3 regions of the Plantactinospora sp. WMMB334 genome follow, and region 1 is predicted to be linked to each of the others. Evidence: riboswitches for the same ligand, from Rfam matches in the RefSeq annotation. Region 1 holds a riboswitch; each other region holds the start of a gene.
The links. A riboswitch is a leader RNA that binds a small molecule or an ion and turns the genes downstream of it on or off. The one in region 1 is predicted to bind cyclic di-AMP.
Positions count from the first base shown of each region.

Region 2: linked by a shared signal. The riboswitch ahead of ACN27G_RS26755 (coiled-coil domain-containing protein) and the one ahead of ACN27G_RS21255 (coiled-coil domain-containing protein) in region 1 are both predicted to bind cyclic di-AMP.
Region 3: linked by a shared signal. The riboswitch ahead of ACN27G_RS22875 (coiled-coil domain-containing protein) and the one ahead of ACN27G_RS21255 (coiled-coil domain-containing protein) in region 1 are both predicted to bind cyclic di-AMP.

Region 1 covers NZ_JBMHME010000002.1:4,987,652-4,997,745, forward strand. Annotated here, with positions in the region: gene ACN27G_RS21235 (DUF3145 domain-containing protein) at 1-313, opposite strand, end outside; gene ACN27G_RS21240 (hypothetical protein) at 649-978, shown strand; gene ACN27G_RS21245 (alpha/beta fold hydrolase) at 1,204-2,253, shown strand; gene ACN27G_RS21250 (HelD family protein) at 2,408-4,543, shown strand; cyclic di-AMP (ydaO/yuaA leader) riboswitch at 4,794-4,921, shown strand; gene ACN27G_RS21255 (coiled-coil domain-containing protein) at 5,030-6,052, shown strand; gene ACN27G_RS21260 (cellulose-binding domain-containing protein) at 6,147-7,361, opposite strand; gene ACN27G_RS21265 (YnfA family protein) at 7,737-8,069, shown strand; gene ACN27G_RS21270 (hypothetical protein) at 8,203-8,679, shown strand; gene ACN27G_RS21275 (1-phosphofructokinase family hexose kinase) at 8,708-9,685, shown strand; gene surE (5'/3'-nucleotidase SurE) at 9,682-10,094, shown strand, end outside.
Region 2 covers NZ_JBMHME010000002.1:6,216,894-6,226,987, reverse strand. Annotated here, with positions in the region: gene ACN27G_RS26760 (glycoside hydrolase family 65 protein) at 1-938, shown strand, start outside; gene ACN27G_RS26755 (coiled-coil domain-containing protein) at 959-1,987, opposite strand; cyclic di-AMP (ydaO/yuaA leader) riboswitch at 1,991-2,125, opposite strand; gene ACN27G_RS26750 (hypothetical protein) at 2,424-2,627, opposite strand; gene ACN27G_RS26745 (dienelactone hydrolase family protein) at 2,828-3,499, shown strand; gene ACN27G_RS26740 (TIGR04222 domain-containing membrane protein) at 3,550-4,287, shown strand; gene ACN27G_RS26735 (FAD:protein FMN transferase) at 4,385-5,215, opposite strand; gene ACN27G_RS26730 (FMN-binding protein) at 5,227-5,730, opposite strand; gene ACN27G_RS26725 (ferric reductase-like transmembrane domain-containing protein) at 5,771-7,492, opposite strand; gene ACN27G_RS26720 (LppU/SCO3897 family protein) at 7,679-8,110, opposite strand; gene ACN27G_RS26715 (BTAD domain-containing putative transcriptional regulator) at 8,797-10,094, shown strand, end outside.
Region 3 covers NZ_JBMHME010000002.1:5,352,499-5,362,592, reverse strand. Annotated here, with positions in the region: gene ACN27G_RS22900 (GNAT family N-acetyltransferase) at 1-1,120, opposite strand, end outside; gene ACN27G_RS22895 (hypothetical protein) at 1,229-1,774, shown strand; gene ACN27G_RS22890 (glycosyltransferase family 2 protein) at 1,879-3,000, shown strand; gene ACN27G_RS22885 (polysaccharide deacetylase family protein) at 3,025-3,804, opposite strand; gene ACN27G_RS22880 (SDR family oxidoreductase) at 4,054-5,082, shown strand; cyclic di-AMP (ydaO/yuaA leader) riboswitch at 5,332-5,465, shown strand; gene ACN27G_RS22875 (coiled-coil domain-containing protein) at 5,469-6,482, shown strand; gene ACN27G_RS22870 (O-acetyl-ADP-ribose deacetylase) at 6,610-7,137, shown strand; gene ACN27G_RS22865 (hypothetical protein) at 7,215-8,027, shown strand; gene ACN27G_RS22860 (MFS transporter) at 8,177-9,424, opposite strand; gene ACN27G_RS22855 (HEXXH motif domain-containing protein) at 9,432-10,094, opposite strand, start outside.

The sequences.
Region 1 (10,094 bases):
CCGCGCCGGTGGTGGCCCGGAAGAGCCCTCGGCCGGGCACGTACATGAACCGCTCGCCGTCCGCCCCGGGACTGGGCTCCTCGGTCACCTCGAACCGGATCATGGGCCACTGTTTCAGGGCAGCGGCAAGCTCCGCGCCGGTCCCAGGCCGGCCGGACCACCCGCACTCCGCCCTACGGGCGCCCGGATCGACCGGCTGGGCCGTCCAGTGCAGGGTGACCGGCGCGGTGAGGACGCGCGCGATCGCCCACTCGACGTGCTGGCACACGGCGAGTGGGGTCGAGTGGACGTATACGACGCCACGCGTTGGCACGGTGACCTCCCGGAGAGCGAGGTGCGTCTTCCCCTACGACCTCGACCTCGGCGAGCAGAGCCTCACCGCGCGATTGCTGGAACACATGATGACCGCTGTGACGGATGGTACGCCAGGGATTCACGAAACTGCCCCGAGGGAATAGCCGTACCGGTGACCGTGGTTGGACCCCACGTCAGCGGCGGTAGCCGTCCGGCCATCACCGCTGTCGTGTAAAATTTGCCCGGCGGCGTCTGCCGCACAGGCTGTCCACTCGGACCTGCTGTCCCCTGTCCACCCGGACTTGCTGTCCCCCGGGCTTCCAGTCCTCCCGTACGTCTTCAAGGAGTCCCTCCGTGGCGAGCAACACCTCCAAGACCGCGCGCGCATCCGTCCGTGCCGGCCAGGCAGGCCAGGGTGGCGCCCTGAGCGTGCTCGGCGAGTTCAAGTACCTCATCCCGCTCAACGGCGGCAAGCACGCCTACGTGCGGAACCTGACCAACGGCAAGACCTCGCACCTGCGCACCGACTCCGACGCCTTCGTGGAGGAGATCCGGGTGCTGGCCGGTGCCGGCCACGCCACCAAGATCCGGGCCGAGCTCAACTACCTGGCCTCCGAATTCCCGGGTGACGGCTGGGACACCACCGAGAAGCGGCTGGTCGAGGCCGGCGTCTTCGAGGGCTGAGTTCCCCGGAACAGCACGTTCCCGGAACAGCACGTCAGTTCCCGGCACCGCACGTCGCACACCTCCGTAACGCCCCGATCCAGGTCCGCCCGGGATCGGGGCGTTACGCGTACCTGGCGGGGGTACGCCCCGCCGGGGAGCACCGGGGATGGTTCGCCGGCACCGCGGGCGGGTAGTTCCTCTCCAGTCCCGGCAGCACGCTCCCGGCCCGATGCGGAGGTGACCATGGCCGAGCCGGTTCAGGTACGGCTCAGCGACGGTGTCCGGCTGCACGCCGACGTCGCCGGCCCGGAGACCGCCCCGCTCACCGTGGTGCTGCTGCACGGCTGGACCCTGGACCGGCGTACCTGGCACCGGCAGGTCGCCGGGCTGCGCGAGGCGTACGGCGACACCCTCCGGGTGGTCCGCTACGACGCGCGGGGGCACGGGCGGTCCGATCCGACCAGCCTGCGCTCGGCCACCCTGGACCGGCTCGGTGACGACCTGGCCGAGGTGCTCGCCCGGGTGGCGCCGAGCGGGCGGGTGGTGCTGGTCGGGCACTCGATGGGCGGCATGACCGTGATGGAGTACGCCCACCGGCACCCCGCCGACTTCGCCCGCCGGGTCGCCGGAGTCGTCTTCGTGGCCACCACCGCCGAGGGGCACGCGCACACCGCGTACGGCGTGCCGGCCCCACTCGCCCGGCTGATCCGGATCGCCGAGACCACCGGGGCCGGGCTGCTGGCCCGGTGCCGCGGATGGCGCACCCCGGGTCCACTGCTCCAGGCACTCCGCCCGACCCTGCGCTGGCTGCTCTTCGGCGACACCTGCGACCCGGCCGACATCCGGCTCACCACCTCGGCGGTGGCCCGGGCCTCGCTCGTCTCCGTCGGCGGGTTCCGGCCCTCCATCGGCGCACAGCACCGGCTGGAGACGCTCAGCACCCTCAGGGAGGTGCCGACCGCCGCCCTGGTCGGGGACCGGGACCGGCTCACCCCGCCGCCGTGCACGGAGTCGATCGCCGCGGCGCTGCCCTCGGCCGAGCTGACGGTCTGCCCGGGGGGCGGGCACATGCTGATGCTGGAGCGCCCCGAGGAGGTCACCGCCGCGCTGCGCGCCGTCGTCGACCGCGCCCTGGCGGCAACGAAGATCACCCGCAGGGCGTCGGCACCGGCCGGAGTCAGGCGTGCCGGTGCCCGGCAGGCCGGGACCAGGCGCGCCGGGGCGAGGCGGACGGGGACCATCGTCGTGCAGCCCGGGCGGCTCGCCGCCGGCCGCGGCGCGGCATGCCGCTGAACCGGACGGAGACGCTCCGGGACGGACGTGGCCGAGTCGCGGCGGGCGGGCACGGCGTACCCTCGCTACCTGGCAAGTGCGCGGCGCGCGGCCGCCCGGACCACCGGTCCCGGGCGGCGGTGGCGCCGCACGTCGATCTCCGGGAGCAGACGCGTTGACCGACCACACCACGCCGCGGCAGGAGATCGAGGCCGAGCAGCGCCACCTGGACCGGGTCTACGCCCGGCTGGCGCAGTTGCGGCACTCGGCCGTGCTGGCCGAGCGGGACGGCTACCAGCTCGCCCGGGTCGGCACCTTCGGCGCGCTTGTGGAACGGGACGCGATGGTCTTCCACGCCGCCCGGCGGCGACACACCCTGGACGCCGAGCACGAGGGGCTGGTCTTCGGCCGGCTCGACCTGCGCTCCGGGCAGGTGCTGCACGTCGGCCGGCTCGGCGTACGCGGCGAGCACGCCGAGCCGCTGGTGGTGGACTGGCGGGCCCCGGCGGCGGCCGCCTTCTACCAGGCGACGGCGGCGGAACCGCGCGGGGTGGTCCGGCGCCGGGTGATCACGTCGAGCGGCGAGCGGGTGACCCGGATCTCCGACGACCTGCTCGACCCGGCCGCGGCGCCGGACGGGATGCGGGTGGTCGGCGACGGCGCCATGCTCGCCTCCCTCTCCCGGACCACCGGTCACGAGATGCGGGACATCGTCGCCACCATCCAGCGGGAGCAGGACGAGGCGATCCGCTCCCCGGCCGGCGGGGTGACGGTGGTCTCCGGCGGCCCGGGCACCGGCAAGACGGCGGTCGCCCTGCACCGCGCCGCCTACCTGCTCTACTCCGACCGCAACCGGTTCGCCGGCGGCGGGGTGCTGGTGGTGGGCCCGTCGGCGGTCTTCGTCGACTACATCGCCTCGGTGCTGCCGTCGCTGGGCGAGAACGCCGCCACCCTGCACTCGCTCGGCTCGCTCTTCGAGGGGGTCGCGGCGACCCGCACCGACCCGGCGCCGGTCGCCGCGATCAAGGGGTCGCTGCGGATGCGCCGGGTACTGGAGCGGGCGGTACGCGACCAGGTCCCGGACGCCCCCGGCGAGCTGCGACTGCTCTACCGGGGCGAGCTGCTCCGGCTCTCCGGCGCCGAGTTGGAGCGGATCCGGAGCCGGGCGCTGCCGCCGGGGGCCCGCCGCAACGAGGTCCGCCGGGCCGGCTTCGACGGCATCTTCGCCGCGCTCTGGGCGCAGGCCCAGCAGTTGCGGGTGGGCCGCCTGCCGGACCAGCGCGGCTTCGAGGACGAGATCGCCGAGCGCCCCGAGTTCCGGGACTTCCTGCGTGCCTGGTGGCCCCGGCTGCACCCCCGGCACGTGCTGCCCTGGCTGGCCGAGCCGGAGCGGCTGCGCCGGTACACCGCCGGCATCCTCTCCGGGGCGGAGACCCGGCTGCTCGCCGAGGCGTACCGGGGGGCGGGCGATGCCGGGCCCGATGCCGGCGGGCCGAGCGTCGCCGACGTCGCGCTCCTCGACGAGCTCGACCACCTGCTCGGCCGGCCGCCGCAGCCGGCCCGGCGCCGGCGTGACCCGTACCAGCTCCCGGGTGGGGTCCGGGAGGTGACCACGCACGCGGACCGGCAGCGGGCGGCCCGCCGGGAGGCCGCACCGGACCGGCCGGAGGACTACCGCGAGTACGCGCACGTGGTCGTCGACGAGTCCCAGGACGTCTCCCCGATGCAGTGGCGGATGCTGGGCCGGCGCGGCCGGCTCGCCTCCTGGACCGTTGTCGGTGACCCGGCACAGACGGCCTGGACCGGCGACCCGGCGGAGCTGACCCGGGCCCGGGAGAAGGCTCTCGGGCGGCGCCCCCGGCACGAATTCGTGCTCACCACCAACTACCGCAACTCGGCGGAGATCTTCGCGGCGGCGGCAGAGGTGATCCGGGAGGTCTCCCCCGACCTGCCGCTGCCGGTCGCGGTCCGGGCCACCGGGGTGCCCCCGGTCGAGCTGGTGGTGCCGGCGGCCGAGCTGCCGGACGCGGTCCGGGAGGCGGCGGCGAAGCTGCTCACCGAGGTCGATGGGACGGTCGGCGTGATCACCCCGCCCGCCCGCCGCGCAGAGGTCGTCGGCTGGCTGGCGCCCGCCCCCGACCCGCGCCTCCAGGTGGTGGACACCATGCAGGCCAAGGGCATGGAGTACGACGGCGTCGTGCTGGTCGGTCCGGCGGAGATCCGGGCGGACTCGGTCGCCGGGGTACGCACCCTCTACGTCGCCCTCTCCCGGGCCACCCAGCGGCTGACCGTCATCGCCGTCGAGGGGTGACCGTCATCGCCGTCGCAAGCTGACCGTCATCGCCGTTCGAGAGCTGAACCACACGCCCGGCGGGCGTCGAGGCTCACCGATAGTTAGCGGCATCTTAAGTTTCGGACGAGAACCGGAGAACTTTGTCCGGATACATCCCCGCGAATGGGGAGAATCGCGAATTCAACTCCGGCAACGCCACGTATCCCCGGCGGGCAACTGCCGGTAGGCTCGGCTCCGGTCTCCGCCGGGCGGCGCCCTCCGGCGCCTGCGGGGGCCGTCGCCTAATCGCACCAGCGAGCCGGGGAACCACGTACCAGGGGTGTATCCGCGCCAGCGGTAGGGATCTTCCGTCCCGAACCCGTCAGCTAACCCGGTCGGCGGCTGACGGAAGGACATTGTCATATGCCGTTCCTGGCACCCATCCGAATGGCTCCGGCGTCCGCGCGGAGAGCCGGCGGACGACCGCCCCGGAAGGTCGCGACACGGCCGAGCACGACGGCGACCATGGCGGTCGCCGTGGGCATGATCCTCGCGGTACTCGGCGGCGCACCCGCCGCCGCGGCCCCGGAGTACGCCCCACCCGGGGCGTTGGCCGCGGCACCCGGCGGGGACGACATCGACGGCGGCACCGACAACCTGCGCGAGCAACTGGAAGCCGCCAGCAAGGGCTACCTGACCGCCAAGAACAAGTTGGACAACTCCGTCAAGCGGCAGAAGGACCTCAACACCGAGCTGGCCGCCCTGCGCACCGAGGTGGCGACCCGGAGCGAGCGGGTCGCCGAGATGGCCAGCATGGCGTACCGGACGGGCCGGCTCGGGCAGGTCTCCGCGCTGCTCAACAGCGGCTCGCCCACCAGCCTGGTGGACCGGGCCGCCGCGCTCGACACCATCTCGGCGAACGAGAACCGCGAACTGCGCGGGTTGCAGGAGACCCTGGACCGGGAGACCCGGGCCAAGGCGGCGCTCGACAAGGAGGTCGGCGAGCAGCGCAAGCAGGTCGAGGTGATGGAGACCCGCAAGAAGCAGGCCGAACGGGCCCTGGCGGCGGCGAACAACAGCGGCGGCGCCAGCGCGGGGATCAGCGGCAGCGGCGGCGGATCGGCGCGGCCGGCACCCCGCAACCCCGACGGCTCCTTCCCGAACGAGTCGTGCAGCGTCGACGACCCGACCACCAGCGGCTGCATCACCCCGCGCACCCTGCACGCGCTCAACCAGGCCAAGGCGGCCGGCTTCACCCGCTTCGTCTCCTGCTTCCGCAGCGGCGGCAGCGGCGAGCACCCCAAGGGGCAGGCGTGCGACTTCGCCGCCCAGAAGAACGGGTTCGGCGGGGTGGCCACCGGCGGCGACCGGACGTACGGCAACAACCTGGCGGCGTACTTCGTGCGCAACGCCAACCGGCTCGGTGTGCTCTACGTGATCTGGTTCAAGCAGATCTGGCTGCCGAGCAGCGGGTGGAAGGCGTACAACGGGGGCAACGGTGACCCGTCCAGCGACCACACCAACCACGTACACCTGTCGATGAACTGACCGGGACCGCCCGGACGCCGGCCGGCACCGCCCACCACCCCTGGGCAGTGCCGGCCGGTATCGCGGTGCCGGCCGGTGTCGTTGGGGGCGGCCGTCAGCAGCCGATGCGGCTCGACCCCAGCGCCACGTCGTCGAACCAGAGCGTGTCGGCGCCCTCGCCGTAGCTCTCCCAGCCCAGCCGCAGGTCGGTCAGGTTCGGCCGCCAGTTCGCCCGGTTGTACCACTGTCCGTCGACGTCGTGCGTCGGCGTGCCGTCGGCGGTCAGGCCCGTCACCGCCGCGCCGTCGACCCAGGTGGAGAGCCGACCCTGTGCCCCGTCCACCATGAACTCCAGGCAGGTCCACCGGTTGACCGGCAGCGGTGCGCTGAGCGCGACACCGCTCGGGCTCTGCTCCGGGAGGGTGGCGTCGTCCGAGGCCCGGTTCCACTGCAGGGCACCGTTCTGCCCGCCCATCCGCAGGTCACGGTTGCCGTCGGCGGCGTCCCGCATGGCCAGGAAGGTCACGTGCGAGGTGGGCAGTGCGGTGGTGTGCCGCACCCAGAGCCGGGCGTAGCGCACCGCGCCGAGCCCGCCGAGGTTGCGGGTGGAGCCGACGAAGACGTGGTTGCAGTAGCCGACGGCGCCGTTGATCCGCACCGAGCGGCTGCCCTGGTGCGCCACCGAGGTGTCGATGCTGGCGGTGCCGCTCCCGGAGCAGTCCGGGTAGCTCACGTTCCAGTCGCCCGACGGGGTCGCCCCGGTCTGGTTCTCGAAGCCGTCGCAGAGCACCGCTCCACCGCAGCCGCTCGGCGGCGGGGTGGTCGGCGGGGTCGTCGGCGGCGGGGTGACCGTCGGCGGTGCGGTGGTCGGCGGGGTCGTCGGCGGCCGGGTGGTCGGCGGGGCGGTGGTGGGCGGCGTGGTCGGCTCCGCGCCGTTGCAGGGCTCGCCGTTCAGGGTGAACCCGGTCGGTGCGGCGGAACTCGCGGCGTAGCTGCCCTGGACGCCGAACTCGGTCGAGCCGCCGGCCGGCAACGACCCGTTCCAGGCCGCGTTCCGGGCGGTGACGGCCGCGCCGGACTGGCTGACCTGCGCGTTCCAGCTGTTGGTGATCCGCTGGTCGCCGCCGTAGGTCCAGGTGACGGTCCAGCCGTTGACCGGGGTGTCCCCGGCGGTCACCCGGATGGTGGCGGTGAAGCCACCGGTCCACTGGTTGGCCTGGTAGTCGACCTGGCAGCCGGCGGCGGCCCGGGCGGACGGTACCAGGGTCGAACTGACCACGGCGACGCTGCTCGCGGCGATCGCGGTCACCGCGGCGACGGCCAGTGACACGCGACGGTACGGTGTGGAAACCCTCATCGGAGTTCGATCCTCTCGACAACTGCCGGCTCTCTCACCGCCTCCGGCGGCGCCGGCACTGCTGCTGACGACGACGGGCGGCACACGCCTGCCGCGTGCCCGCCCCGCCCTGCGCCCCCGCGATCGGCTCCCGCGAGCTGGTGCGCCGCCGGCACGTCCTCCCCGGGCAGCCCGAGCCCGGTTCGTCCAATGCCGACGCCGGGCTCAGCCTAGAGACAGACATCAATGCCTGCAACCGGCTCGGGCGACCAGTCCAGGCGCCGGTGCCGGCAACCGGCCGGGCGGCGATGCCGGCAGTCGGGCGCCGGTCGGCGCGGGCTGCGCCGGGGTGGCGGCGACAATGGCGGGGTGACTCTCGCCCGCTCGCTGCTGTTGTTCCTGCTCGCCGCCGTCGCCGAGATCGGCGGCGCCTGGCTGGTCTGGCAGGGCGTACGCGAGAACCGGGGGCTGCTCTTCGTCGCCGCCGGCATGCTGGCGCTGGCCGGGTACGGCTTCGTCGCGGCGTTCCAGCCCGACCCGCACTTCGGCCGGGTACTCGCCGCATACGGGGGCGTCTTCGTCGCCGGCTCGCTCGGCTGGGCCGTGCTGGTGGACCGGTTCCGTCCGGACCGCTACGACCTGGCCGGGGCCGCCGTCTGCCTGCTCGGCGTCGCGATCATCATGTACGCCCCGCGCGGCTGACCGCGCCGACCTCGTGCGGCTGCCGGCGAGCCGCCGTACTCGTGCGCCTCCGGCCGGCCTACGTCGAGTTGCGTACCCGGGGCATCCACACCGGCCCGACGCGCCGCGGCCGATGCGCCGGCAGCATGGCGGCATGACGCTCCCCCCGCCATGGCGAAAAGCCCTTCTCACCCTGCACGTCGTCACCGCCGTCGGCTGGCTCGGGGTCGACGCGGTGCTGGTGATCCTCGGCGTGGCCGGTGCGCGCGGTGCGGACCCGGACCTGGTCTACCCGGTGCTGGCCCTGGTCGGGCAGGGCGTCTTCGTGCCACTGAGCGTGCTCGCCTGGCTGGTCGGGGTCGGCAGCGCGCTGCTCACCCCGTGGGGCCTGCTCCGGCACCGGTGGGTGCTGGTCAAACTGGGCATCACCACGGTGATGCTCGGCGCGGTGCTCTTCGCCCTGCTGCCCAACCTCCGGGCCGCCGAACTCGGCGCGGCGACTCCACCGGACGCCCGGCAGGGACTGCTGGCGGCGCCGATCGTCTCCACCACCCTGCTGGTCGTCGCGACCGCGCTCTCCGCCTACAAGCCGTGGGGCCGGATACGGCGCCACCGGCCGGGAGCTGCATGAATAGCGGCTGATCGGGTACCTAACGGGCATGAGCGGACATGTGATGGTCTTTGCTCCCGACCCACAGCTGACGATCACCATCGACCAACCCGCCGACGAGACCGAGATCCACCTGCACCCGGGCGGCCAGGGTGTGTGGCAGGCCAGGATGATCAAATGTCTGGACGTCCCGGTGGTGCTCTGCGCGGGTCTCGGCGGCGAGATCGGCCAGGTGCTCGAACCGTTGCTGGCCGGCGAGGGGGTCGAACTGCGGGCGATTCACCGGGAGTCCAGCAGCGGTGGCTACGTGCACGACCGGCGGGACGGCAAGCGCCACGAGGTCGCGACGGCCACCGGCCATCCGCTGAGCCGGCACGAACTGGACGAACTCTACAACCTGGCGTTGAGCGAGGGGCTCGGCGCCGAGGTCTGCATCCTCAGCGGTCCCGGCCACCCGAGCCTGGTCGCGCCGGAGATCTACCGCCGGCTCGCCGCCGACCTCGGCCGCAACGGCAGCCGGGTGGTCGCCGACCTCTCCGGGCCACACCTGGCGGCCGTCCTGGACAGCGGCGTCTCCGTCCTGAAGGTCAGCTCCGAGGAACTGGTCCGGGACGGCCTGGCCACCGACGACGGCGAGGCGGAGCTGATCCGGGTCATCCAGGCGTTGCACGCCCAGGGGGCCGAGGCGGTGGTGGTCAGCCGGGCCGAGCAGCCGGCCCTGGTGCTGATCGACGGCGAGATGGCCCAGCTCGACATGCCCCGGCTGGAGGTGGCCGACCCGCGCGGTGCCGGCGACTCGATGACCGCCGGGGTGGCCGCGATCCTGGCCCAGGGCGGCGACATTCGGCTCGCGGTCCGCACCGGGGCGGCCGCAGGCGCGCTCAACGTCACCCGGCACGGTCTCGGCACCGGCCGGCCGGACGCGATCGCCGGCCTGGTCGACCGGGTACGGCTCTCCCCCCTCGAGATCGACCGGCAGGACCGGCTGACCCCGGACGAGCTGGCCGCCCGGACGACCCGGTCATGACCATCCGGGTACTGATCACCAACGACGACGGGATCGCGGCTCCCGGACTGCGCTGGCTGGCGCGTACGGCGGCGGAGCGGGGACTGGAGGTGGTCGTCGCCGCCCCGAGCGAGGAGGCCAGCGGTGCGAGTGCCGCGATGAGCGCGGTGGAGCGGGACGGTCGGGTGGTGGTCCAGGAGCACCCGATCGAGGAGCTGCCCGGCGTGCCGGCGTACGGGGTGGCCGGCTCGCCGGCACTGATCACGCTGATCGCCCTGCACGGCGCCTTCGGGCCGGCGCCGGAGCTGGTGCTCTCCGGCGTGAACCGGGGCGCGAACGCCGGCCGGGCGGTGCTGCACTCCGGCACCGTCGGCGCGGCCTTCACCGCCGCCGCCAACGGCTGTCACGGGATCGCGGTCTCGCTCGACGT
Region 2 (10,094 bases), 1.2 Mb from region 1:
TGGACGGCGTGACCGGGCCGGACGAGTACACCGCGGTCAAGAACGACAACGTCTACACCAACCTGATGGCCCAGCGGAACCTGCTCGCCGCCGCCGACGCCGCCGCCCGGCACAGCGCGGAGGCGTGGAAGCTCGGCGTCGACGAGGAGGAGATGGCCGCCTGGCGGGACGCCGCGCACGACATGCACGTCCCGTACGACGCGGAGCTGGGCGTGCACCCGCAGGTGGAGGGCTTCACCCGCTATCAGGAGTGGGACTTCGCGAACACCCCGCCGGAGCAGTATCCGCTGCTGCTCAACTATCCCTACTTCGACCTCTACCGCAAGCAGGTGCTCAAGCAGGCCGACCTGGTGCTGGCCATGCACTGGCGGGGCGACGCCTTCACCGACGAGGAGAAGGCGGCGAACTTCGCCTACTACGAGCGGCGGACGGTCCGCGACTCGTCGCTGTCGGCCTGCACCCAGGCGGTGCTGGCGGCCGAGGTCGGGCACCTCGAGCTCGCGCACGACTATCTGGGCGAGGCGGCCCTGATGGACCTGCACGACCTCAACCAGAACACCCGGGACGGCGTGCACGTCGCGTCGCTGGCCGGCGCCTGGATCGCCCTGGTCGCCGGCTTCGGCGGGATGCGGGACCACACCCCGACGCTCTCCTTCACACCCCGGCTGCCGAGCCGGATCAACCGGCTGGAGTTCTCGCTCCGCTACCGGGGCGTGCACCTGCGGGTGGACGTCCGGGCGGGCGAGGCGACGTACTCGCTGCGTGACGGCGAGCCGGACGACACCCTGGAGCTGCTGCACCACGGCGAGAAGGTCCAGGTGACCTGCCTGGAGGCGGTCACCCGGCCGATCCCTCCGGTCCACGCCTCGCGGCCGCAGCCGGCCCAACCGGCGGGCCGGGCGCCGGTCCGGCGTGCCCCGGAAAGCGAGCCGAGCTGACCAGACGAGCGATGGACTGACTAGACCAGCGACAGGTGGACGTGGTTGGTGTGGTCGCTGGACGGGTCGCCGTGCGCCCCGCTGTACGACTTCCAGCCCGTCGTCGGAAGCCAGATCTGCCGGTACCAGATCACGTAGAGCACACCGAGCTTGTCGGCGTTGCGGACGAAGAACGCGGCGAGGTTGTTGCCGTACGTCCGGTTCCGGCCGGTGGCGTCACCCCGGAAGCCGCCCGCCTCGGCGGAGAAGTCGCAGGCGCGTCCCTTCGGGTGCTCGTACGGGCCGCCGGGGCGGTAGCACGAGGTGTAGCGGGTGAAGCCGGCGCGCCGCGCCTCCGAGTACGCGTGCAGGGTGCGTGCGGTGACGCAGCCCGAGGTGGTCGGGTCGGGCCTGGCACAGGACTGTGCCGGCCAGCCGCCGTCGGCGCCGCGTGGCGCGGGCCGGGCCACCGGTGAGGTGGCCGCGACGAAGCCTCCGGTGGAGGCGCCGCCGACCTGGGCCAGCGCCCGCTCGGCCGCCCGCTTCTGCCGCAGCATGATGGCGAGTTGCCGGCGCTCCTCGGCGACCTCGGCGTCCAGCGCCAGTTTCGCCCGCGCGGCCCGCTCCCGGGCCTGGCGCAGTGCGCGGAGCACCTCGTTGTCCCGCATGGCCACCGCCTCCAGCCCGCGGGCCCGCTCCAGCAACTCGTCCGCCGAGCCGCTGTGCAGCAGCACCATCACCGGGCCGATCCGGCCGGTCCGGTACGCCGCCCGGGCCACCTGCTCGACCCGGGGCCGCAACTCCGTGATCCGCGCCTCGACCCGGCGCAGCTCGGCGGCGATCCTCGTCTGCCGGGCCTGGGTGCTGGCCAGCGCGCTCTTGGCCTGCAGATAGCCGCGACCGGTCGATTCGAGTACGTCGCGTAAGAGCGGCGTGTCGCCCTCGTCGCCGAGCACGGCAGGGCTGTCCGCCTCTGCCGCGCCGGGCTGGAGCGATGCTCCGCCGAGCGCGCCGAACGCGGCGATCAGGGCCAGGGCCAGCGGTATCCGCTGGCGTGTGGATCCCGTCATGCATGTCCCTCCGTCGCCCGCCTACCGGGTTAGCTGACGGGTTCGGGGACGGAACAAGGCCCCTACCGCGGTTGCGGACTCACCCCAACTACCTGGGTCCCCGGCTCACCCGTTCGGGTGACTCGGCGGCGGTAACGCCGGCGCGGAGGGGTGCGCCACCGGGCGAAACCGGGGTCAGACTACCTGATCAACCGGGCCGGTTCGGTGGATTCGGGACGTTCCGGCGTGGAAATTCTGCCCTCGGGGAACCTGCGGCGCGAGGTCGGTCCGGCGGTCGTGCGGCGGCGATCCGGATACTGCCACGACGGCGCCCACCCCAGCCTCGCGGCCGGCGTGTGCAGCTCGCGGCGTTGATCAGGGAGCGTTTGGCCCGGGTGGGCGAGCCACACACTCCCTGATCATGGTCGTGGACCAGTTCTGGCTGGTGGCAGACGGTTTACTGGTCGCGCGGGTCCCTGGAGTAGCGGTCTCCGCTGGAGGGCATCCCGGCCGCGTCGCGCGGCGGCATCCGGCGGGGGTCGTCGAGCGACCTCGCCTTGGCCGCCTCGTCCGCCCACTCGCTCCGGTCGGGGTTCTGCTGCCCCGCGTCGTCGCCCCGGGCCGAGCCGGACTTCCCCTTGCCGGATTTCTCTCGGGCCATGAGGTCCCTCCGTCGTCTACCGGCCGGGGCGGTGCCCGTCCCGGTGCTCAATCAGGCGCTGCGGTGGCCTTCCCCGGCTGTGCACCGGCAAACCCGACCGCCGGGGCGGAGCCGGAGATGGGGTCCGGCAGGTGGTGGTTGAGGCGGCATCGGCGGGTAAGGCCGACAGACAGGCGGGGACCACCAGGGGAGGTAGTCGGATGGATGCCCGGACGACCGAGACCACGATCCCGGCTGGAAACGTACGACTCGTCGGTGATCTGGTCGTGCCGGCCGGTGCGCGCGGGATCGTCCTCTTCGCGCACGGCAGCGGCAGTTCCCGGCACAGCCCGCGCAACCGGATGGTGGCCGAGGCGCTGAACCGGAGCGCGCTGGCCACCCTCCTGGTCGACCTGCTGACCGGGGCCGAGGAGGAGATCGACGACCGGACCGGGGAGCTGCGCTTCGACATCGGCCTGCTCACCGGGCGCCTCGTCGGCATCGTCGACTGGCTGGCGGACGGCGAGTGGCTGGCGGACGGCGAGCCGGCCGGGCGGTTGCCGATCGGGCTCTTCGGGGCCAGCACCGGCGCCGCCGCCGCGCTCTCCGCCGCCGTGCAACGCCCCGACCAGGTGTACGCGGTCGTCTCCCGGGGCGGTCGCCCGGACCTGGCCGGCGCCGACCTGCGCCGGGTACGGGCCGAGACGCTGTTGCTGGTCGGCGGGCTCGACGACGAGGTGCTGCGGCTCAACAACCGGGCACTCGCCGACCTCGACGCCGGGGCCGAGCTGCGGGTGGTGCCGGGCGCCAGCCACCTCTTCGAGGAACCGGGCACCCTGCAACAGGTAGCCCGGGAGGCGGCGGACTGGTTCGTCAGCCACCTGCCCGGCTGACCCTCCCGGCCGGCGTTGCCGGCGTGCATGGGCTGTCCATACTCGACGGTATGGCGGCGCACCGTGATCTGAGCGCGACGGACCTCGGCTATCTCAGCGGTGGTAGCTGGGGTGCGGTGCGTACCGGACTGGTACTGCTGCACGGTCGGGGTGGCGTCGTCGTCGACCGGCCCGGCGGGTTGCACCGGGCCGGGCCGGTCCCGGTGCGTGCCGAGCCCCTGGAGCGGGCGCTGTTCGGCGCGCTCTACGGCTCGATGGCACCGCGCGAGGTGGCCAACCAGCGCAGGGTCCGGCAGACCCTGGCCGCGCAGCGCGAGAGCCTGATCGGGCTCGGGCTGCTCCGCCCGGCCTGGCGCCGGTTCCTGCTGCCGGCCGTGCTGGTGCTCGCCCTGCCGATGGTGATCGCCCGGCTGGTCGCGGCCGATCTGCTCGGTGTCCAGGTCGGCCTGGTGGTGGTGCTGGCGTTCGTCGGGATCGCCGGCTGGTTCCTGCCCCGCCGGACTCTGGCCGGTGATCGCCTGCTCCGGGCCGCCCGCCGCGAGCATCCGTTGCCGGTCGCACCCTCCGGCGCCAGGGGTACTCCGCCGGCGGGCGGCGGATCGGCGCGCGACCCTGGGCTGATGGTCGCGCTCTACGGCCAGGACGGGCTGCGCACGGTGCTGCCCGCGCAGTTCGCCCGGGACAGCGGGCTGCTCGGCGGCGGTTGCCGGCTGCTGTTCCTCGGCGACTCGCGGCTGGACGGTCCTCCGGTGGCCGGGGCCGGCGAGGTCGGCGGCGGCCTGCCGTGACGCGGCCTGCCGTGACGCGGCCTGCCGTGACGCGGCCTGCCGTGACGCGGCCTGCCGTGACGCGGTGACGCCGGTCGCCGTGACGCCGGTCGGCCGGTCAGCTGAGCCGGGGCGCGGGCTGGTCGGTGATGTCGGAGTGGGGCGGTGCCGGCAGCCCCGATGTCGGGTCGAGGGGCAGCACCGGGAAGCCGTCCGTGCGGTAGCAGAGCTCGTCGGAGGTGATGATGCCGACCTCGTGCGCCGGCAGCTCGGCCAGCCAGCGCAGCCCGGACTGCCCCATCGCCACCCCGGCCGTCGCGTACGCGTCGGTGCGGCCGAGATCGGTGCCGACCACGGTGACCGAGGTGAGTGCGGTGGCCGGCGCACCCCGGTACGGGTCGATCACGTGGAAGCCCCGCTCGTACGTGCCGGAGGTGGCGATCGCGAAGTCGTTCCCGCCGAGCGTCCAGCAGATCTTGTCGTCCTGCCAGGGGTGCCGGATGCCGATCCGCCACGGCTCACCGGGACGGGGTCCACCCCGGGCCCGGATGTCCCCACCCGCGTTGATCCAGTGCGACCGGCAGCCGGCGGCCAAAAGCCGGTCCGACGCCACCTGCACCGACCAGCCCTTGACGTAGCCGGACGGGTCGAACCGGCCGGTGGCGTACGCGTCGAAGTAGCCGTCGGTCTCCCGCCACAGGTCGGCACAGGCCTCGACCACCAGCCGCAGGTCGGCGGAGCAGTCCCCGATGGCGAGCTCGCCCCGGTGGAAGCGGTTGACCTCGCTGTTCTCCCTGTAGGTGCTGAACCGCTCGTCCACCTCACGGAACCAGTCGAACGTCTGCTCGGCCAGCGCCGCCAGGCGCCGGGGCGGCAGCGGATCGGTGAGCTGCACGCTGATCGGCGTACCCATGATCTGCTCGACCCGACGCAGCCCGGTGGTACCCATCGGCCTCGACCTCAGGCCTTCGCCTTGTCGAGCGCCGACTGCAGCGACGCCTTGTACGCCGCGCTGGTCAGGCTCGCCCCGGAGACGGTGTTCACCTTGCTGGCGCTGGTCGCCGCCAGCGTCTGCTGGCGCAGCTTCGGGATCGCGTCCTCGTTGATGCCGATGCTGGTCGGGTCCTCGTCGGGATAGGTGGCGTCGGCCTCCGTGATCTTGCCGCCGGAGACCGTGATGGTCACCTTGATGGCGCCGTAGTCGTAGTTGGCGGCCGCCCCGGCGAAGGTGCCGTCCTTCAGCCCACCCGCCGGCGGCTTGGCCGCGGGCTTCTTCGCCGGTGGCGCGCTGGTCTTCTTCCCGGCCGGGGCCTTGGCCTCCGGTGTCGGGCCGGCGGCGTCGCCGGTCTCCTCCTCCAGCGCCACCTGGGTGCCGGGGTCGGCGGTCGAGGTGCCGAGCTTGGCACCGATCAGCAGGCTGGTGCCGATGGCGGTGCCGAGGACGGCGAAGGCGGCGCGGCGCACGAGGGTTACCTCCGTTGCGGGGTGGTGGCGGGGTCCGGGCTCAGAATTCGAACGGGTCGAGGTGGAGTTGCCGGCGCGGGACGCGGAGCTTGCGCATCGTCCGCATCGAGACGTCGACCAGGCCGGGCGGCCCGCAGAGGTAGACGTCCCGGCGACGCACGTCCGGCACCAGTTCGCGCATGCCCTTCGCGGTGAAGAGGTGCCGGGGGGCCGGGTCGTCGCGCGAGCCGATGACGTACCAGACCTGGGCGTTGCGGGAGCGGGCCAGGAAGTCCAGCTCGTCGCGGAAGAGCAGCTCCTCCTCGCTCCGGGAGCGGTAGATCACCACGGTCTGTTCGGGCAGGTCCTCCAGCAGCGCCCGGATCGGTGCGATGCCGCTGCCACCGGCGATGAGCAGCGCGCGGGGCCGGATCGCCCGGTCGGCGGTGAAGACCCCGGACGGCCCCTCGGCGAAGATCCGGGTGCCGGGCTCCAGATACTGGAGTGACTCGGTGTGGTCGCCGACCACCTTGACGGTCAGCCGCAGCCACTGCTCGTTCGGCGCGGCCGAGAGCGAGAAGGGGTGCGCCTGCCACCAGCAGCCCTTGGTGAGGAACCGCCACCGGAAGTACTGCCCGGCCCGGGCGTCCAGCTCGTCGAGACGGTTGCCGGAGATGTAGATCGACACCATCTCGTACGCCTCCGGCACCACGTCCTCGACGCGCAGCCGGTGCCGCAGGTTGAAGGCGATCGGCGAGATGATCCGTCCCCAGAGGACACAGGCGACGACGAAGATGTAGAGACCGGCCCAGAAGTACTGCCCGAAACCGGGCTTCGACAGCTCCCGGCCGGTGGCGAACTGGTGACCGTAGCTGAAGAGCAGCACCAGATAGGTGCTCAGGTGCAGGTAGTACCAGAGCTCGTAGTTCATCATCCGGCGGATCGCCCGGATGGCGAGCAGCGCGATGCCGACCAGGATGCCGGTGGCCACCGTCGCGCTGATCATGTCTTCGTACGTGCTCAGCAGCGTCCAGGTGCCCTCGACGATCGGGGTGTTGGTGAGCTTGCTGTAGCCGACCGCGATCAGTCCGGCATGCGCCAGGATGGCGAGCAGCAGGAAGGCGCCGAGCTCCCGGTGCCAGATCAGCAGCGAGTGCGCGCCGATCCAGCGCTCCAGCCAGCCTACCCGGCTCATCAGCAGTACCTGGGCGAGCAGCAGGAAGCCGCCGACCATGCCGGTCAGCCGGCCACCGGCGATCAGGATGTCGGCGGTGGTCCGGATCGAACCGTCCGGGGTGTTCAGCCACCAGAGCTCGACGCTGGTGGCCAGCGCCGACCAGAAGACGATGTGGAAGAAGAGCCGGCCGCTGCGGTCGTAGGGCTCGACCTCGGCGGTCTCCCGGTGCCGGGCCGCCTCCGCCGCCCCGCTGATCGGGTTGGGCCGGTACGCGGGCGCCTCGTCGGCGTACGACCACGACTCGTGGTCGCGCCCCGACTGGCGGCCGCGCCTGGGCTCCCGGTCGCGCCCCGGCTCGCCGTCGCGCTCCGACTGGCGGTCACGTGCCGGAGCCGACCAGGTGTCGTCCGCCGGAGCCGACCAGGCGTCGTCCGTGCGTGCCGGCTCGGCCGGGCGGCGGTATCGGTCGTAGTCGTCGTCGTACGCTTCGCGGTCCCGTCCGCGGGGCGGCCGGTCGTAGGGGTCCTCGGACGGCACCCGGGGCAGCAGGCCGGTCACCCATTCGGTGAGCGGCTCGGCCGTTTCGACATCCCGACGACGAGTCACGAAGAATATGTACCGGTCCGCCGGGCCGGAAACCAAGCCCGAGCGGCCCGCTTAGTTCAGTCTTAAGAATCGCTTGGATGAGGGCTAAGAAAGCGACCGGCGCGGCGCCGCACCCGCCCGCGCGCCCGCGCCCGGCGGCCCGCCCCCTCGGGGCAGCGAGGGGACGGAGCGCCCGTGGAACCACCGTCAGCGGGCCGGGGCGACGCAGAGGATGAAGTCCTGGAGCGTGCCGACCGCGCCGTCCTGGTAGAGGTACTGGGTGTAGTCGGTGGCCGAGCAGGCGGACTCGCTGATCGTGCCATCCTTACGGAGCAGCACCTTGAGGGCGCCCCTGGTGCCGCAACCGACCTCGTCGACCTCGTCGGTCGCCTCGTCGATGGTGAGGCAGTCACCCTTCTTGAACCGGTCGAGGTCGCCCTTGATCGACTCTTCGTCCGGCGGCGTGGCGTCGTCCTCCGGGGTGGGCCCGCCCTTCGGGGTGGGCGCCCGAGTGCTCGGTGCCGTGCTCTGCTGACCGCCGGCCGCGCCCGGCTCGGCGCCGTCGTCGACGAAGAGGACCGCCGCGACGCCGCCGCCGCAGCAGAGCAGCACCACTCCGAGGACGATTCCGACAATCAACGGTGCCCTGCTCTTCTTCGGTGTGGCCGGCGGTGGATAGCTGCCGGGAGCGTTCGTCGCCGACCCGCCGTATCCCGTTGCCGCCGGATCGCCGTGCCCCGGCCCGCCGTAGTTCGTTTCCGCCGGCCTGCCGTATCCCGGTCCGCCGTATCCCGGTCCGCCGTATCCCGGTCCGGTTTGCTCCGGCCCGCCCGGGGCCGGAGGTGGATATGTGGACATCGTTGCCTTTCAAGGAAATGAGACTGCCGCGACCGGTCGGGGTGACCGGTCGGGCCGGCAGGGGGCGCATCGGCGTTCCAGTCGGTTGTCGAAGCGCGTCGCCTCGTCGGCCGCCACGTCGGCGACGGCCTCGGCGGAAAGCGGTTTCGGCCGGCATCCCGGCCGGAGACGACGGAGACGGCCGTCGTGCCGACCGGCGCTGAACGTGCAGAGTGGATGGTGCGGTGCTCGGCGTTCGGCCGGGTGCCAGAGGTAACCCCTCTGGCACCCGGAGCCCCCGAACGCCGACCCCCGCGACCGGCCCGCCCCCCGCAGACCTCTAGCAGCTTGGGGATGCCCACCACACGTTCGCCACACGATTTCCACACGCCGCGTCGCCCGATGCCCGGTGCGCGGCCGTACGCTGGCCGGAGAGCGTAGTACGGTTCCATGTCCGTGATTGGCCTGCGCTTCATGGGAGACGGCGAGTGAGGTTCGGGGTGCTCGGGCCGCTGCGGGTCCGCACGGACTCCGGCACCGAGGTGTTGCTGCGCAGCCGGCACCAGCGCACCGTGCTGGGCGCGTTGCTGGTGAGCGCGGGCAAGGTGGTCACGGTCGACCGGCTGGTGGAGACGCTCTGGGCCGACCGCCCACCGGCCTCGTACGCCTCCAACCTGCAGACCTACGTCTCCCGGCTGCGCGACCGGCTGCCCGGCCTGACCATCGAGCACCGCAGCGACGGCTACCTGCTGCGGGTGGACCCCGACGACCTCGACGTGCTGGTGTTCCGGCGGGAGATCGCCACCGGCCGCGCGGCGCTGGCCGCCGGCGACCCGGTGCTGGCGGCACAGCGGTTCCGGCGCGGGTTGCGGCAGTGGCGCGGCCGTCCCCTCGCCGATCTGACGCTGCCGGCGCTGGAGCCGGAACTCGCGCAGTGGGAACTCGAACGGGTCGGTGCCCAGGAGGACTGCGCGGACGCCGACCTCGCGGCGGACGGCGACCTCGGCACCGTACTCGGCGACCTGCACCGGCTGGTCACCGAGCACCCGTTGCGGGAGCGGCCGTACGGGCAGTTGATGGTCGCGCTGCACCGCGCGGGACGCCGGGCCGACGCGCTCGCCGCGTACCAGCGGGCCCGGGAGATCCTCGTCACGGAGCTGGGCGTCGAGCCCGGGCCCGAGCTGCGCCGGCTGCACCAGGCGATCCTGCGCGGCGAGGAGCCCTCGGCCGGCGGGGCGGGCAACCGAAGGGTGCTCCCGGCCCGGTCGCCGTTCCCGGTGTGCCAGTTGCCGCCGGCCCTCTCCGGCTTCGTCGGCCGGGCCGGCAGCATCGACCGGATCGAGCGGATGCTGGAGCCGGAGGCGGGCGCCGTGCCGGTGGTGGCGGTCTCCGGACAGCCGGGCGTCGGCAAGAGTGCGCTCGCGGTGACGGTGGCACACCGGATCCGGGACCGGTTCCCGGACGGGCAGCTCTTCGTACACCTGGCCGGCGCCTCGGCCGCGCCCCGGGATCCGGCCGCGGTCCTGGCCGACCTGCTCCGGGCGCTCGGCGTACCGGGCTCGGCGCTGCCGCAGAACCTCTCCGCACTGGCCGCGGCGTACCGGGCCCGGCTCGCCGACCGGCGGGTGCTGGTCGTCCTCGACGACGCCGCGACCGCTGCCCAGGTCCGGCCACTGCTTCCGGGTACGCCCGGCAGCGCCGTACTGGCCACGAGCCGGCGCCGGCTGACCGGGCTGATCGACGCCCGGCACCTGCCGGTACACCCGTTGACCGACGAGGACGCCCG
Region 3 (10,094 bases), 360 kb from region 1:
CGGGGTCGTCGGTACGCCGGCATCGGGCCGTCCCGCCGGCAACCGTCAACCGCCACCGCCCCGCGTTCTCCGGCAGCAGCGGGTCGCTGACCTCCAGCACCACGTCGACATCGGCGGCGTAGCTGCGGGCGGCGAGTGCCGCCGGCAGGTCGACGATCCGGATCCAGAGGCCGGGCGCGAGCACGGCGCCGAGCTGGCGCGGCTCGTCGACCAGGTGCTGCAACGGCTCGTCGACGGCGGCGAAGAGATAGGAGAGGTGCCGGGTCAGATCGATGTTGAGCAGGAACCGCCACAGCGTCGCGTACGCCGCCGGGTCGGCGGCCACCAGCTCGTCGAGGGTCACCGCCGCCCTCGGACCACGCTCGTCCCAGCCGGCGCGGCTGCGCCAGAGGGCGTAGCCGACCGGTCCGTCGGCCGTCTCGGCGAGTACGGCGAACCGGGGCGTGGCACCGCCGGATCGCTCGGTGCCGCCCTCGGCCAGGATGTACCGCCACCACGGATCGGGCCGGCTGGACCAGCCCGGCCGCTCGGGGCGGAGCCGGTCCCAGAGGGCGGCCAGGACGGGTTGCAGGGCGACGGGGTCGCCGGTGCGGAGCGTGATCGGTGGCGTGGCGGCGCGTCCGGTGCCCGGATGGGCCTGCCCGGTGCCGTCGGGCTCGACCAGGCGCAGCTCGGCGGTGTGGACGTCAAGCTGCAACCGCTGTGATGCCTGCCCGTAGCCGAACCGGGGATAGATCGGACTCTCGCTGGCCCAGAGCACCGCGACGGGCTCGTCACCGGTGGTCAGGATGTCGCGCAACTGTCGCCGCATCAGCTGGCTGAGCAGCCCCTGCCGCCGATGGGTGGCCGCCACCGCGACCCGGGTGACGTGCGCCGCCGGCACCACCGCACCCGGCACGGTCAGCTCCCGGGTGAACGCCGCCGCGTGCGCCACCACGGACTCCCCGGAGCGGACCAGCAGGGACCGGTCGGGTTCGCCGACGGCCCGGGTCGCCTCCGCCGCCGCCGGGTCGTCCGGGAAACTGTGGAAGGCGGTGTTCAGCAGCGCGGCGGTGCCGTCCCAGTCGGCCGCGGTGCCGACCTCGATCGCCGGCGATGACGGGGGTCCGGTGTCGGTCATCGCCCCTGTCTAGTCGATCGCCGGTGCCCCGGCGAATGGTTTAACCGGCTGGCTACCCTCGGAACCGGGACGGGTTCCGGGCCCGCGCGATGGGGAGGACTACGACAGATGGCAGACCAGACGCAACCGTGGGCCGAGCGGACCGTCGAGATGCCGCCCGACGCGCAGCACCCCGCTACGCCGCCGGTGCCGGAGGGCTTCCGGCGGGGCGTGGCACAGGTCGGGGTGCCCCGGTCGGGTACCGGGCCGGAGGCGCCGCACGAGCCGACCGGCACCGGCTGGCCGGCGGCCGAGCCGGAGCGGGAGCAGCTCCCGCCGGGCTACCACTGGCGGCAGCTCCGCATCGGACGCCACTGGAGCGTGATGGGTGGTCTCTTCGCCTTCGTCTGCTGGGGGATCTGGGCGATCTCGGCGCGGGGCGACCTGACGAGCCCGGTGGTCACCTTCGTGCTGACCCTCTTCGTCGCGGTCGGCCTCTTCGCGCTGGCCCGGTTGGTCGGGCGGGTGATCTGGGAGCGGCAGTTCGGACGGATCCGCCGCAGCGCCCGGGGGGCACACCTGGTGACAGGGCTGTTCCTGGCCGGGGTCGGGGTGGCGTACCTGCGCCAGACGGAGTGGGTCGTCGACCTCTGGAACTGGGTGGCGAGCCTCTGAGCGGGCGACAAGTCACAATTTGGTCACTCGACAGTTACTGTCTGCGCGCCTTCTGATTACTGGGCGCTATATTCGGGCTCCGTCCTCCCCGGAGGTTGCCCACGGTGACTCTGCTCAGCGTGATCGTCCCGGTCTACCAGGTACGGGAGTACCTGGCCGACTGCCTGGACTCCATCCTCGGCCAGTCCTTCCGTGATCTGGAGCTGGTGGCGGTGGACGACGCCTCGACCGACGGCTGCGCCGCGGTCCTGGCCCGGTACGCCGCCCGCGACCCTCGGCTGGTCGTGGTCACCCTCGACCGCAACCAGGGGCTCGGTGCGGCCCGCAACACCGGCCTGGCCCGGGCCACCGGCGAGTACGTGTGGTTCGTCGACGGCGACGACTGGCTGCCGGAGGGAAGCCTCGCCGCCGTCGCCGACCGGCTCACCCGGACCCGGCCGGACCTGCTGGTCACCGCCTACACCCGGCACTACCCGGGCGGCGGCACCCGGCACCTGTCGCTCGCCCAGGTCGCCGCCGGCCGCCCGGCACCGGAGACGTTCACCCTGCGGGAGCGGCCCGCCCTGCTCTCGGTGCTGCACATCACCTGCAACAAGGTGATCCGGCGCCGGTTCCTCGTCGACCTGGACCTACCCTTCGGTCCGGGCTGGTACGAGGACGTCTCGTTCAGTTTCCCGCTGATGCTCGCCGCCGGGCGGATCACGCTGCTCGACCGCTGCTGCTACGCGTACCGGCAGCGTGCGGAGGGGGCGATCACCGCCACGGTCAGTGGACGGCACTTCGAGGTCTTCGCGCACTGGGACCGGGTCCTGGCCGGCCTGGACGCCGATCCGGAGGTGCCGGCCGACCTGCGTCACCTGATCTTCCAGCGGATGATCTGGCACCTGTTGCAGGTCCTCGGGCATCCCCGCCGGGTGCCGCCGGAGCGGCGTCGGGAGTTCTTCGCCGAGATCGTCACCCGGTACCGGGCGCACCTGCCCCCGGCCGGCTACCAGCCGCCGGGTGGCACGCTCGGGGTCAAGCACCGGTTGCTCGGTCGCGGCGCCTACGGGCTCTTCGCCGCGCTCCAGGTCGCCCGTCGGGCGCACCTCGGCGTGGTCGCCCGGGTCCGGCATCCGCGGGTTGGGGCGCAGCACACCGCCGGCCCGCCCGGCGCGGCGCCGACCGTGCCCGGCAGCCGGGCCGCGGGTACGGTCTCCGGGAAGCTGACCGACCGGCTGGGCTGACCGCGAGCATGCCGGGCCGGTTCGTCAGTGGTGAACCGGCCGGTGGACCGATCGCCGCCGCACCGCGACCGGCCCGGGTCGGCCGGGTCCGGCCCGGCCGTGTTCGCCGAGCGGGCCGACCTGCCAACCCCGGTGCAGGCACTCGTCGAGCAGGTACGGCAGCGCGGCGAGACTGGCCCGCCAGGCACCCGGCGCCGAGGTGCAGTCGGAGTCGTGCAGCAACACCGTGCCGCCTCCGCCCAGCCCGTCCAGCAGGGTGTCGAGCACCGAGGCGCGGGTCGCCGACCGGGTCCAGTCCCGCCCCCAACAGGTCCAGAGCACCGGGGTCAGGCCCAGCCGGCGGGCGGCGACCAGCGCGGCGGCGCTGAGCACCCCGTACGGCGGCCGGAAGAACCGGGGAACCCGGCCGGTCACCGCGCCGATCAGCTCGTGGGTCCGCGCCAGGTCGCGGTAGGTGGCGCGCGGGCCGCGCAGCAGGAGGTTGCGGTGTCCCCAGCCGTGCACCGCCACCTCGTGCCCGGCGGCGGCGATATCCAGGCCGAGTTCCGGCGCACGGGCCAGCATGGAGCCGAGCAGAAAGAACGTCGCGCGGATCCGGTGCGCGGCGAGGGCCTCGACGAAGAGCGGGGTGGAGACCGGGTCGGGGCCGTCGTCGAAGGTGAGTGCGACGTGGCCGGGGGCGCCGCGCCCGCTCAGCCGGGGAAAGAACCGCAGCCGTACGCCGGGCAGCACCGTCACCGCCGGCACCACCTGGGCGGCCAGCGCGGCACCGACGGTCGTCGCCGGTACCGTGCTGGCACGCACCCGTTCCTCCACCCGCCACACCATCGCGGCTGCGGTTACCCGGGCGGCCGGCGTTCATCCTCACCCGGACGGGTGGCCCCGATCGCCCGTCGGTCCGTGGCTCGCCCGTCGGTCCGTGGCTCGCCCGCCGTCCGGTCCGGTGTGCCGCAGGTCGTCGGCCGAGGTTTGCCGGAGCCCGGGCCGGGGTAGCCGGCGCCGTCGACACCGGCGAGATCCGGCCCGCCGAGGGCCGGAGGACGGAGGAGACGGATGCGCGGGCGACCTGCGGCACGAGTGGCGGTGGTCACCGGAGCGAGTGCCGGGGTGGGCCGGGCGACGGCCCGGTTACTGGCCCGCCGGGGGATGCGGCTGGCGCTGCTGGCCCGCGGCGAGACCGGCCTGCACGCCGTGGCCGAGGATGTGCGCGCCAACGGCGGCGTCGCGCTGCCGATCGAGACGGACGTGTCGGAGCACTCCCAGGTGGAGGCGGCTGCGGAGCGGGCGACAAGCGAACTCGGGCCGATCGACCTCTGGATCAACGACGCCTTCACCTCGGTCTTCGCGCCGTTCGAGGAGATCGGCCCGGAGGAGTTCCGCCGGGTGACCGAGGTCTGCTATCTCGGCTACGTCTACGGCACCCGGGTCGCACTCGACCGGATGCTGCCCCGCGGAACGGGCACCATCGTCCAGGTCGGTTCGGCGCTGGCCTACCGGTCGATCCCGCTCCAGTCGGCGTACTGCGGGGCGAAGCACGCCATCGTCGGTTTCACCGAGTCGTTGCGCTGCGAGCTGCTGCACGACCGGAGCCCGGTGCGGGTCACCATGGTGCAGCTGCCGGCGGTGAACACCCCGCAGTTCGACTGGGTGCTGTCCCGGCTGCGCAACCGTGCCCAGCCGGTGCCACCGATCTACCAGCCCGAGGTCGCGGCCAGGGCGATCGTGTACGCCGCCGACCATCCGGAGCGGCGGGAGTACTGGGTCGGCGCCTCGACCGTCGGCACCATCCTCGGCAACCGGTTCGTACCCGGGCTGCTCGACCGCTACCTGGCCCGGACCGGCTACGCCAGTCAGCAGACGGACCAGCCGACCGACCCGGACCGCCCGACCAACCTCTGGCACCCGGTCGACGACGGCGGCGAGGCGGACCAGGGCGCGCACGGCTCGTTCGACGCGCGGTCGCGGGGGCGTAGCCCGCAACTGTGGCTGTCCCGGCACCGGAGGGTGCTGACCGCCGGGCTGCTGTCGGCGGGTGCGGTTGCCGGTGTGCTCTTCGGCACAGCGCCCTGGCGCCGGCGGTAGCCGGGCAACCACCACCGGCCAACCTGGACGGCTGTTCGCACCGCCGCAGGTTACGCGGTTGGTGAATAGCCGACAGCAGATTGTCGATAACTGCGGACGAAGGATGCCCTTCGATGCCTCCGAGGCGCCACGATTACTGATAGTCGTTGTCCGGCAACGCTATTACCGGAAATCTGGTCTTGCCATTTCGGAAGTGGAACCGGGTATGCTGTCTGCCGTTCAGAGTCGCCGGATACCGCATGGTGCCGGCGCTGATCGCCGCCTAATCGCCGCACGGCGAGCCGGGGACCCACGCACCCCTGGGGTGAATCCGCGAGAGCGGTAGGGACCACTTCCATCCCGAACCCGTCAGCTAACCCGGTCGGCGGCCGACGGAAGGGATACATGTGAGGGCACCCCTACGCCGAAGGCTGGCGACTGCCCTGGCACTGCTCACCGCCGCAGCACTGGTCGTGGTCCCGTCGGAGGCGTCGGCGGCGCCGAAGCCGGCCCCGCAGGAGGAGGCCGACTCGCCGCTCCTCGGCGACGTGCTCGCCAGTGCCGGCAAGCGACTCGCGGAGGCAAAGGCCGAGCTCGCCAAGTCCAAGAAGCGGCAGGCCCAGCTCGGCACCCAGCTGCGGCAGGCGGAGGCCAGGCTGGCGGCACTCGCACCGGAGGCGAGCGAGATCGCGGCCGCGTCCTACCGCAGCGGCAAGCTCAGCGCGATCTCGATGCTGTTGGGCAACGGCAACGCCGGCGAGACCGACTCGTTCATCGAGCGGATGTCGGCGCTCAACGAGCTGAACCTGTTCAACAACAGCAAGCTCCGGTCGCTGAACGAGGCGCGTGAGCAGGTCGGCGCGGCCAAGAAGGCCATCGACGACGAGGTCGCCAAGCAGGCCGCCCAGGAAAAGGTCATCAAGAAGCAGCAGACGGACGCGCAGAAGGCCCTCGCCCTGGTGGGTGGCAGGTCGCGTCCGGACAAGGGGCTGGTGGAGGCCACTTCTCCGGTCGCCCGACCCGGGCCGGGGATGGACGACGGCTTCCCGTCGCTGCCGTGCAACAAGGACGATCCCACCACCGGCGGCTGCATCACCGCCCGGACCCTGCACATGTACAACGAGGTACGTCGCGCCGGCTTCAAGAGGTTCGTCGGCTGCTTCCGTCCGGGCGGGCCCTTCGAGCACCCCAAGGGACGGGCGTGTGACTGGTCGTTGCGCAACTCCGGGTTCAGCCGGGCCGCCAACGACGACCAGATGAAGTACGGCAACGACCTCGCCGCGTTCCTGATCCGCAACTCGGACCGGCTCGGGATCCTCTACGTGATCTGGTACAGGGAGATCTGGTTCCCGGGCGAGGGCTGGAGATCGTACAGCGGCCCGAGCGACCACACCGACCACGTGCACGTGTCGATGCTGTAGCCGGGCGGTCGCACCCGACCTCCGAACGATCGCCCCGTCACCCGGGCACCGGGTGGCGGGGCGATCGGCGCGCGGGGCCGGCCGGGTGCCGGGGACAGCGGCGCGGCTCGGCTGGCATGATCGGCGGATGGCCGTCATCGACGTCGTCCGGGGCGACATCACCCGGGAGCAGGTGGACGCGATCGTCACCGCCGCCAACGAGTCGCTGCTCGGCGGCGGTGGTGTGGACGGTGCGATCCACCGTGCCGCCGGGCCCCGGCTGGCCGAGGCGGGCGGGGCGATCGCCCCCTGCCCGCCGGGCGAGGCGATGGCGACGCCCGCCTTCGACCTCGACCCGCCCGTCCGGCACGTCATCCACACCGTCGGACCCGTCTGGCGGGGTGGCGGGTACGGCGAGGCCGAGGTGCTCGCCTCCTGCTATCGCCGCTGCCTGGCGGTCGCCGATGAGCTGGGCGCGCGAAGCGTCGCCTTCCCGGCCATCGCCACCGGGGTCTACGGCTTTCCCGCCGACCGGGCGGCCCGGATCGCGGTCGGGACGCTCCGCTCCACCCCGTCGCAGGTGGAGCGGATCAGGTTGGTCGCCTTCGACGAGACGACCCTGACGCTGCTGCGGGCGGCGCTCGACCCGCCGGAGACGAACGCCTCGACCGGCTGATGGTCCAGCCGCAGCCCGAGTTCCGGGAGCCCACCGGCGCGGCCGGCGGCATTGAGCGGCCTCGCTACGCTGGCAGCATGCCGTTCAGCCTTGTCCGGGGCGCCGCCCTGGCGCTCGGCATCGCCGCCTTCCTGAGCCGGCTCGCGGTGACCCGGTGGGTGGAACCGGTCACCGACCGGATCGAGCCCCCCGAGCTGGGACTGCTGATCCACGTGCTGGCGCTGGTGGCGAGCGTGGTCGTGCCGCTCGTCGTCTTCGCGCGGACCGTTGCCCCGCCGCAACTGCGTCCCGCCACGTTCACGGTCGACGCCACGGCGCGCCGGTTCGTCGCCGGTGCCTTTCCCCGCTCGCAGGGGGTGCTGGCGATCGCGATGCTCTGGTTCGCCGGAGGTCTCGTCGTGCTGGACCGCTGGCCCGACCGGGAGGGGCCGGGCTTCCACGACTGGCCGTCCGAGACCTATCACGCGATGCTCTTCGCCGTCGTCCTCGGGATGGCGGTGGCGATGCCGTTTCTCCGGCAGGCGAGCATCGCGCTGGAACCGGGCGGGATCGCCCTGCGGGGGGTGCGGGGGCGCACCACCATCGCCTGGGAGGAGTTGGCACCGGATGGTCCGCCGGCACCGGCGCCGGTCAGCCCGCGCATCATCCTCCACCGCCGGGACTGGCATCCGGGGCCGGGCTCACCCCGTGGCACGGAGCTACCGGTCGGACTGCTGAACGTGCAACCCGACTTCCTCGCCGCGGCGATCCGCGAGTACGTCGCACATCCCCGGTTCCGCGCCGGGATCGGCACCGCCACGGAGTTGGACCGGCTGCACGCCAGCCTCGCGGCGCGACCGAGCGGCGGCGGGGTGGAGACGGGCGACACCGGGCCCCGAAAGCGCAGCTGAGGCCCCGACCGATCCCGCTTCGGCAGGGGGCGCGGTCGGGGCTGAGCGGTGAGGACCATCCATGCCTCCTTAAGCGGCGATGCCAGTGCCGTCCCCTGCGATCATGGCGTCCTCCCGCAACCTCGGTCGGCGGCGGGCGGGGCCGGCCGTCACCCGGGTCGCACGACCTCCCGGCGACGCCACGGATCGGGCAGCAGATGAGCGGCCAGCGCCAGCGTCGAGACGACGGCGAGGGCCGCGAAGCCGAGCATGACCACGTGCGGGCTCCACCGCTGCGCGAGCCAGCCGGCCAGGGTGAAGGTGACGCCCTGGATGGCCATGATGCCGGTGGGGACCAGGCCCAGGGCCTGCCCCCGCATGGACTCCGGGACGGCGTCGAGGAAACGCCGCTGCACCCCGAGTTGGTAGGCGGCGCCGATGTTGGCGAAACCGGCCACGGCGACGCTGAGCCAGAGGCCAGGCTGGAGGACGAAGGCCAGGTACGGGACGGTCAGCAGCAGCGCCAGGGCGAGGGCGAGCTGCTCGCGTCTGCGGGGGCCGAGGAAGCGGGCGACGGCGATGTCGCCGAGCAGCATCCCGCCGGCCGCCGCCCCGAAGAGCAGGCCGGCGGCGGACGGGACGTTCCAGCCGGCGGAGTATGGGACGAAGAGCGCCTCCGCGCCGGCCACCAGCACCAGCGGCAGCCACTGCACCAGCAGCAGTCCCCGGGTCGTCCGGCTGCGCAGTAGCCACCGGTTGACGGACCAGGTCTGCCGGATGGTCGAGCCCTGGTCGCGTCCCCGGGGCGGCCGTTCGGCCAGGCCGAACCGGTACGCCGCCGCGGTGACCGTGCAGCCGGCCGCCACCGCCACGAACGCGCCGTTCGGACCGACCGTGGCGAGCGCCAGGCCGCCGAGGGCCGCCCCGGCGATCTGGGCGCTCGACGCGATCATGTTCATCACCGACCTGCCCAGCACGTACGCGTCCCCGTCGAGCAGGTCGGGCAGGAGCGCCGACCGGACCGCCGTGTTGACCGGCGCCAGCACGTTGGCGGTGAGGACGAGCAGCAGCATCGCCCAGACCGGTAGGTATCCGAGGGCCAGCACGACGGCGACCGCCGCGCGGAGCAGTTCCAGCAGGACCAGGGCCCGGCGCGGGCGGGCCCGGTCGGCGATGGCGAGCAGGAACGTCGCGCCCACGAGATGCGGGAGGAAGCCGGCGGCCAGTGCCAGCGCCGCCAGCAGCGGAGACCGGGTCTCCCGGTAGACCACCACCGACAGGGTCAGCGTGACCACCATGGAAAAGGTCAGTTGCAGCGCCGACCCGGCGGCCAGCAGCCGGAACTCCGGCACCGCGAAGATGTCACGGTAGCGGGCTGGTTCGTCCTGCTCCGGCGCGCCGGTAGCGGTGGCGACCACGACGGCGTCACCCGCTGGTGGTGCGGACGGGCCGCAGCCAGGCGGCCAGCGTCACCGGGTCGGGGCGGTGGCCGGAGAGTTCGTCGACGCGTCGGTGGACGGCGCGTACCAGTTCCGGATGCTGCATCAGCATCTCGCTGGCCTCCGTCGCGGGGGCCTGCTCCCGGTAGGCCAGGGCGAGGCCGCTCCACGCGGAGTCGGTGCCGCCGTCGGCGGCGATCTGGCGCAGGTATTCCGTCACCGCGGTCTCGTGCCGGTCCAGCAGGTAGCACAGGTCGGCCGGGTTGGCGCCGGGCACCTCCCGCGCCAGTCGCTGGGGGTCGTCGCCGAGCCGCTCCGTCCGACCGGGCTCGGCCAGCAGCAGGTAGAGCAGGGTGAGACGGGGGTTGCTGCGGTGCGTCGCGGCCCGAGGGGGCAGGCTGATCCGTACGGCGCCGGCTGCCGGGGGTGCGGCCTCGCCGGCGACCCAGGACCGGGCCAGCGGGTCCACGTCGTCGGGAGCGGGCTGCCACAGGAGCCGCCAGCCGATCCGGCGGTCCGTGGTGGCGGCCTCGGCGAGCCGTAGCGGAGCCGGTGGGACCGGCTCCGACGCCCACCGCCGGAGCTCCCCGTCGAGGAGGGCGAGAAAGCGCCCGCCCGCCTCGGTCAGCGGGCCGTCGGCGCGGGCGGT